Regions from separate parts of the uncultured Aquincola sp. genome, predicted to be linked through region 2. Evidence: predicted binding sites of a transcription regulator. Region 2 holds the regulator's gene; the other holds the start of a gene.

Region 1 (3,399 bases), on a different contig from region 2:
GGCGCCACCTCGTCGGGCGCATCGCGTTCTTCGATGGGCGACAGGTCATGGCTCTCACGTTCGCGGATGCGCCGCTGCAGCGCATTGAGGGGCGCCAGCCCGCGTGCCAGCGCCAGCCACACCAGCAGTACCGCCACGGGCAGGATGACGAACTGCGGCAGGATCACGCCGCGGAAGATCTCGGTGGCCAGGCGCGAGCGCTTGTCCAGCGTCGTGGCCACCTGCACCAGCGGCACGCTGTCCTTGGGCGCATTGGCATCGGACAGCCACATGTAGGCGATGCGCACCGGCTCGCTCAGCACCAGGTCGTCGCGAAAGCGCAGCTCGCCGGGGGCGGCGCGTTCTTCGTCGGGCACCGGCAGGTCGCGGTCGCCGGCCAGGAACTCGCCGCGCAGGCCCAGCACCTGGTAGAAGACCTGGTCGCTGTCGTCGCTGCGCAGGATCTCGGCCGCGGCCTCGGGGATCTTCACCTTGACCAGCGGCGCGACGAACTCGCTGCTCTCCACCGACACCCGGCGCGCGACCGTGCGCGCCAGTTCGCCCAGCTCGCGGTCGTAGGGCCGGTTGGCAATGCCTTGCGCCACCAGCCAGGTGAGCGCGACGCTGATCGGCCACAGCAGCAGCAGCGGCGCCAGCATCCAGTCGAGGATCTCGCCGAACAGCGAGCGCTGTTCGCGCAGGGAGCCGGGCATGCGGTCGATCGCCTCCGTCAGCCGGCGTGGCCGTCAGCCCGGGATCTTCTCGAGGCAGTAGCCCAGCCCGCGCACCGTGGCGATGCGCACCGGCCCCTGCTCGATCTTCTTGCGCAGGCGGTGGATGTATACCTCGATGGCGTTGTTGCTGACTTCTTCGCCCCATTCGCACAGGCGCTCGACCAGCTGGTCCTTGCTCACCAGCCGGCCGGCGCGCTGCAGCAGCACTTCCAGCAGCGACAACTCGCGCGCCGACAGGTCGACCATCTGGTCATTCAGGTAGGCCACGCGGCCGGTGGCGTCGAAGCTGAGCGGCCCGTGCTTGATGACGGTGGACGCCGACCCCAGCCCGCGGCGGGTGAGCGCCCTCACCCGTGCCTCCAGCTCGGCCAGCGAAAACGGCTTGGCCATGTAGTCGTCAGCGCCCAGGTCCAGGCCCTTGACGCGCTGCTCCACGCTGTCAGCCGCGGTGAGGATGAGCACCGGCACGCTGGAGCCACGGGCGCGCAGGCGGCGCAGCACCTCCAGCCCGTGCAGTTTGGGCAGCCCCAGGTCGAGGATGAGCAGGTCGAATTCGTGCGCGGCCAGCGCGGCGTCGGCTTCGCTGCCGCTGCCGACCTGATCGACCGCATAGCCCGTGTTGCGCAGCGAGCGGATCAAACCATCGGCCAGCACCTGATCGTCCTCGGCAATGAGAATGCGCACGGCTTTGTCTCCTGTATCACTCGATTCTAGGTATGCCATCTCCCGCCAACGGGGGCTTTATCAGTACTGTACGAATATCCAGCTTCGGGTATCATCGCGGCATTGCCCGGAGAACGCCATGGACGCACCCGTCAAAGCTCTGAACACTGAAAAAGCCAAAGCCCTGCAAGCCGCACTCGCCCAGATCGAGAAGCAATTCGGCAAGGGTTCCATCATGCGCCTGGGCGACGGCGAGGTGGTGGAAGACATCCAGGTCGTGTCCACCGGCTCCCTGGGCCTGGACATCGCGCTGGGCGTCGGCGGCCTGCCCCGCGGCCGCGTGGTCGAGATCTACGGCCCTGAATCCTCGGGCAAGACCACGCTCACGCTGCAGGTCATCGCCGAGATGCAAAAGCTCGGCGGCGTCTGCGCCTTCATCGACGCCGAACACGCGCTGGACGCGCAGTACGCGCAAAAGCTGGGCGTGAACCTGCAAGACCTGGTCATCTCCCAGCCTGACACCGGCGAACAGGCGCTCGAAATCGTCGATGCGCTGGTGCGCTCCGGCTCCATCGACCTCATCGTGGTCGACTCGGTGGCCGCGCTCACGCCCAAGGCCGAACTGGAAGGTGAAATGGGCGACTCGCTGCCCGGCCTGCAGGCCCGGCTGATGAGCCAGGCCCTGCGCAAACTCACCGGCACGATCAAGAAGACCAACACCATGGTCATCTTCATCAACCAGATCCGCATGAAGATCGGCGTGATGTTCGGCAACCCCGAAACCACCACCGGCGGCAATGCGCTGAAGTTCTACGCCTCCGTCCGCCTCGACATCCGCCGCACCGGCAGCATCAAGAAGGGCGAAGAAGTCATTGGCAGCGAAACCAAGGTCAAGGTCGTCAAGAACAAGGTCTCGCCTCCGTTCAAGACCGCCGAGTTCGACATCCTGTACGGTGAAGGCATCAGCCGCGAAGGCGAAATCATCGACATGGGCGTGGAGGCACGCATCCTCGACAAGTCCGGCGCCTGGTACGCCTACAACGGCGAAAAGATCGGCCAGGGCAAGGACAACGCGCGCGAGTTCCTGCGCGAAAACGCCGACGTCGCCGTCGAGATCGAGAACAAGGTGCGTGAGGCGTTGGGCATCCCCCTGCTGCCCGGCAAGGCTGACGGCGCAGCACCGGCCGCGGCAGCCTCCAAGTAAGCCGCAGCATGGCGGCAGCGCCCGCCCGGCTTTCCCTGAAAGCGCGGGCGCTCAAACTCCTGGCGCAGCGCGAGCACAGCCGGCTGGAACTTCGCCGCAAGCTGCTGCCGCATGCGCAGGCCTTTTGCCAGGCACGCGACGAGGCGCTGGAAGCGGCGCCAGCGGGTGTTCCGCCAGCCGCCGAGCCGCTGGACACGCCGAACCAGTGCCTGGACAAGCTGCTCGACTGGCTGCAGGCCCACCGCTACCTCAGCGAAGAGCGATTCGTCGAGTCCCGCCTGCATGCGCGGTCGGCGCGCTTCGGCAACAGCCGCATCAAGATGGAACTGGCGCAGCACGGCCTGGCGCTGGATGCCGAGCAGGCCGCCCAACTGCGCACCACCGAACTCGAACGCGCCCGCGCCTTGTGGCAGCGCCGTTTCGGCAGCCCCGCCACCGACCCGGCGGGCCGGGCCAAGCAGATGCGTTTCCTGGCCGGCCGGGGCTTTTCCGGTGAAACCATCCGGCGCGTGGTGCAGGGCCTGGACGAAGACGCCTGCGGGTAGCCGCAGTGTTGCTGCAGCGCAAGATGCTACATTCCCGCGGTTTCCTCGGTGCCTGCGCGCCGTGGGATGGCGGCCCCGGGCCGCAGACCTGCCCGCTGTCCATGGCCTCTCCGCTCCTCCTCGACCCCACCGCCCGTCTCCGGCCGCTGCATGCGCCGGGCCAGCGCGTGAGCCTGGGCGCGGCGCAGGCCGGCACCGCGGGCGGGCGTCAGCCCGCTGTCGGCAATTCGGCCGACAATCCGCCTTTCCCGCCCGTCGCGGCGCGCTGACCGCG
Region 2 (3,399 bases):
ATGATGATGTTCATGTGGCCGGGCATTGTGCCTCGGCCGCCATCCTCACCCCCGGGCCGAAGGTCAAAGCGTCGTAAAGCCGCTGGGCATGTAGGTGCCCGGCAGCAGGCCGTCCAGGCTGCGGCGCAGCAGCTCGCGCAGCTCGGCCCCTTGGGCTCCTTCGCTGCGCAGCGCGTCGTACACGGCGGCGCGCAGCAGCCACAGATCTTCGGGCATCTGCGCGCTGCGCACCTGCTTGCGCAGCCATTCCACGCCAGCGTCGGTCCGGTTGATCTGGGCCAGCACCTGCATGAACACCAGCTTGGTGTCGACGAAGGCCTTGCGGACGCTCAGCCGCGACATCTGCTCGGCCGGCATGCCGGTGCGCAGACCGCCGACGGTGTAGTTGCGCGGCGCACCCGGCGCCGCACTGGCGCGCGGGCGGTGGTCGGGCGTAGGCGAGAAGTGGCGAGGCGCGCTCATGCGTCCAGCGCGCCGAAGCCTGAGCGCGGCGCCCGGGTGGGGAAATGGCGGTTCAGCGCTTCCAGCCGCAGCTGGGCTTCGCGCTGGCTGTGGGCCAGCGACACCAGCTGGAAGACGGCCGAGCGCAGGTGCCACAGCTCGCGCGGCGAGCGGGCGGTGTGCACCCGATCGGCCAGCTGGCGCGCCTGCGGCGAAGCGATGTCTTTCAAGGCAGCGACGAAATCGGCCTTGGTGCGTTGCAGCCGGCGTCCGCCGGGCGGGTTCATGGCCGCCTGCCAGGGTGCGGGGGCCGCCACCCAGCGCATCAACCGCGACCACACAGGCTCGACCGGCGACAACACCGCAGGGGGACAGACCTCGACCCGCGTGCCGGCGCTCGCCCGCAGGCGGCGCACTTGGAACAGGAGGGCGTTCAACATGGTCTCCGGGATATCGGCGCATGGCATCGTGAATAAAGCCATTCTTTGCGCGTGCATCCACGCGCAAAGCACCGATAAAGCGCCCGGAACCGTGCTTGTTGGTGGGTGCTAGCGCACCGGCTCCATCGGCCCGTAGAGCAGCTTGCGCTGGGGCGTGTAGGCCCACCAGGGCGCGGCGGCGCCGCCGCGCATGAAGTCGGTGACCGCCATGAACGTGTCGAGCACGCAGGGGTCTTGCCGCTTGCCGGTCTTGGCGCACAGCGCCTGGTACAGCACGAAGGCGTCGCGGCCGATCAGGTCGCGCGGCTGCTGGATGCCGATGAGGCGCAGGTCGGCCGCCAGCGAAGGGCCGATGTTGGGCAACTGTTCCAGCGTCTGGCAGGCCGCGGCACTCTCGGCCTTGGGCGACTTGACCAGCGCGCGGCCCATCACATCAGCAGCGTGTTGCGCACCAGGCCGACGGCCAGCCCTTCCAGCGTGAAGCTTTCGTCGGCCGAAACATCGATGGGTGCGAAATCGGGGTTTTCGGGCAGCAGGCGGATGCTGCCGCCCTGGCGCTCGAAGCGCTTGACGGTGACCTCGTCGCCGATGCGGGCGACGACGATCTGGCCGTTGCGGGCCTCGGTGGCTTTTTGCACCGCCAGCAAGTCGCCATCCAGGATGCCGGCGTCGCGCATGCTCATGCCGCGCACGCGCAGCAGGTAGTCGGGGCGGCGGGCGAACAGGCTGGCCTCGACCACGTAGGTCTGGTCGATGTGCTCCTGCGCCAGGATGGGGCTGCCGGCGGCCACGCGGCCGATGAGCGGCAGCGTGAGCTGGGCCAGGCTGGCCAGCGGCAGGCTGAACTGCCGGCCGCGGGCCTCACGCGCTTCGTTCACGGCGTTGAGCGTTTCAGCCGGCAGCCGGATGCCGCGCGAGGTGCCGCCGACGAGTTCGATGACGCCTTTGCGGGCCAGGGCCTGCAGATGCTCTTCGGCGGCGTTGGCAGACTTGAAGCCCAGCTGGCGCGCGATTTCGGCCCGGGTGGGCGGTGCGCCGGTGGTTTCGATGGCGGTGCGCACAAGATCAAAAATCTGTTGCTGGCGCTCAGTCAACTTCAGACCATTCAGCTTCGGGCGATCGACCATCGGCGTTCCTGTGAATTCGTCCAGTCACTGTATTCTTATCCAGCCAGAAAATCAATGCAAAACGCGCAAACTGCACTCGACAAGGTCGTGATCCTCGGCACCGGCGGCACCATCGCCGGCACCGCTTCCGACGCGGGCGACACCGTGGGCTACACCGCCGGCCAGCTGGGCGTGGCGCAGCTGGTGGCCGTGGTGCCTGCCCTGACCGGCCAGCCGCTGGAGGCCGAGCAGGTGGCGCAGCTGGACAGCAAGGACATGCGCTTCCAGGTGTGGCTGGCGCTGGCCACGCGGCTGGCCCACCACCTGGCGCGGCCCGAGGTGGCCGGCGTGGTGGTGACCCACGGCACCGACACGCTGGAGGAGACCGCCTTTTTCCTGCAGCAGCTGTTGGCGCCGACCAAGCCGGTGGTGCTGGTGGCGGCCATGCGCCCGGCCACCGCCTTGCTGGCCGACGGCCCTCAGAACCTGCTGGACGCGGTGCGGCTGGCGCGCTTGCCGGGTGCGCAGGGCGTATTGGCGCTGCTGGGCGGCACCGTGCATGCGGGCAACGAGGTGCGCAAGACGCACACCTACCGGCTGGATGCCTTTGGCGCCGGCGATGCAGGGCCGCTGGCTCATGTGGAAGCAGATCGGGTGCGGGTGCTGCGCCCCTGGCCGGCGCCGCGCGCGGGCGCCGCCGAACGGCTGGCGCGGCTGCAGGCGGCGCCGCAGCCATGGCCCTGGGTGGAGATCGTCACCAGCGGGGCCGGTGTGGGCGGCCGCGCAGTGCAGGCATTGCAGGCCGCGGGCGTGTCTGGCCTGGTGGCGGCAGGCACCGGCAACGGCACGCTCCATGAAGAGCTGGAAGCCGCCCTGCGCACCGCAGAGGCGGCCGGCGTGCCGGTGCTGCGCTGCAGCCGCTGCCTGGCCGGCAGCGTCATCGAGGTGCCAGGCGCATTGCCCGCAGCCGGCGCCCTGACGCCGCAGCAGGCGCGCGTGGCGCTGCTGCTGCGTCTGCTGCAAGTCGATTGACGGCGCGCTGGTCGCTCAGACCGCGACGTTCAGCGTCACGTCGATGTTGCCGCGGGTGGCGTTGGAGTAGGGGCAAACCTGGTGGGCGGCGTCGACCAGCTCTTGCGCCTTGGCCTGCTCCCAGCCCGGGATGGTGATGTTGAGCACCGCGCTGATGCCGAAGCCCACCTTGCCGCCGGCCAGCGGGCCGATGCCGATGTCGGCGCTGATCGAGGTGTCGGCGGGCAGGGCTGCCTTCTGCTGGCCGGCCACGAACTTCATCGCCCCCAGGAAGCAGGCGGAGTAGCCGGCCGCGAACAGCTGCTCGGGGTTGGTGCCTTCGCCGTTGCCGCCCATTTCCTTGGGCGGTGCCAGCTTGACTTCCAGCTTGCCGTCGTCGC

What was found. Region 2 encodes LexA, which represses DNA repair genes until DNA is damaged. Its sites were predicted from a motif close to ACTGTATNNNNATACAGT; they were not measured.
Region 1: recA (recombinase RecA) is a predicted target of LexA. The motif match lies at 1,463-1,480, and genes of this name have one in related genera.

Annotation. Positions count from the first base shown of each region.
Region 1 is NZ_CAXFDV010000667.1:29,819-33,217, forward strand. Features, by position in the region: gene ABNT58_RS23435 (sensor histidine kinase N-terminal domain-containing protein) at 1-692, opposite strand, end outside; gene ABNT58_RS23440 (response regulator transcription factor) at 726-1,397, opposite strand; gene recA (recombinase RecA) at 1,516-2,580, shown strand; gene ABNT58_RS23450 (RecX family transcriptional regulator) at 2,589-3,125, shown strand; gene ABNT58_RS23455 (hypothetical protein) at 3,134-3,394, shown strand.
Region 2 is NZ_CAXFDV010000191.1:4,043-7,441, reverse strand. Features, by position in the region: gene ABNT58_RS06625 (D-2-hydroxyacid dehydrogenase family protein) at 1-14, opposite strand, end outside; gene ABNT58_RS06620 (hypothetical protein) at 64-462, opposite strand; gene ABNT58_RS06615 (hypothetical protein) at 459-881, opposite strand; gene ABNT58_RS06610 (helix-hairpin-helix domain-containing protein) at 990-1,310, opposite strand; gene lexA (transcriptional repressor LexA) at 1,310-2,008, opposite strand; gene ABNT58_RS06600 (asparaginase) at 2,063-3,019, shown strand; gene ABNT58_RS06595 (organic hydroperoxide resistance protein) at 3,035-3,399, opposite strand, start outside.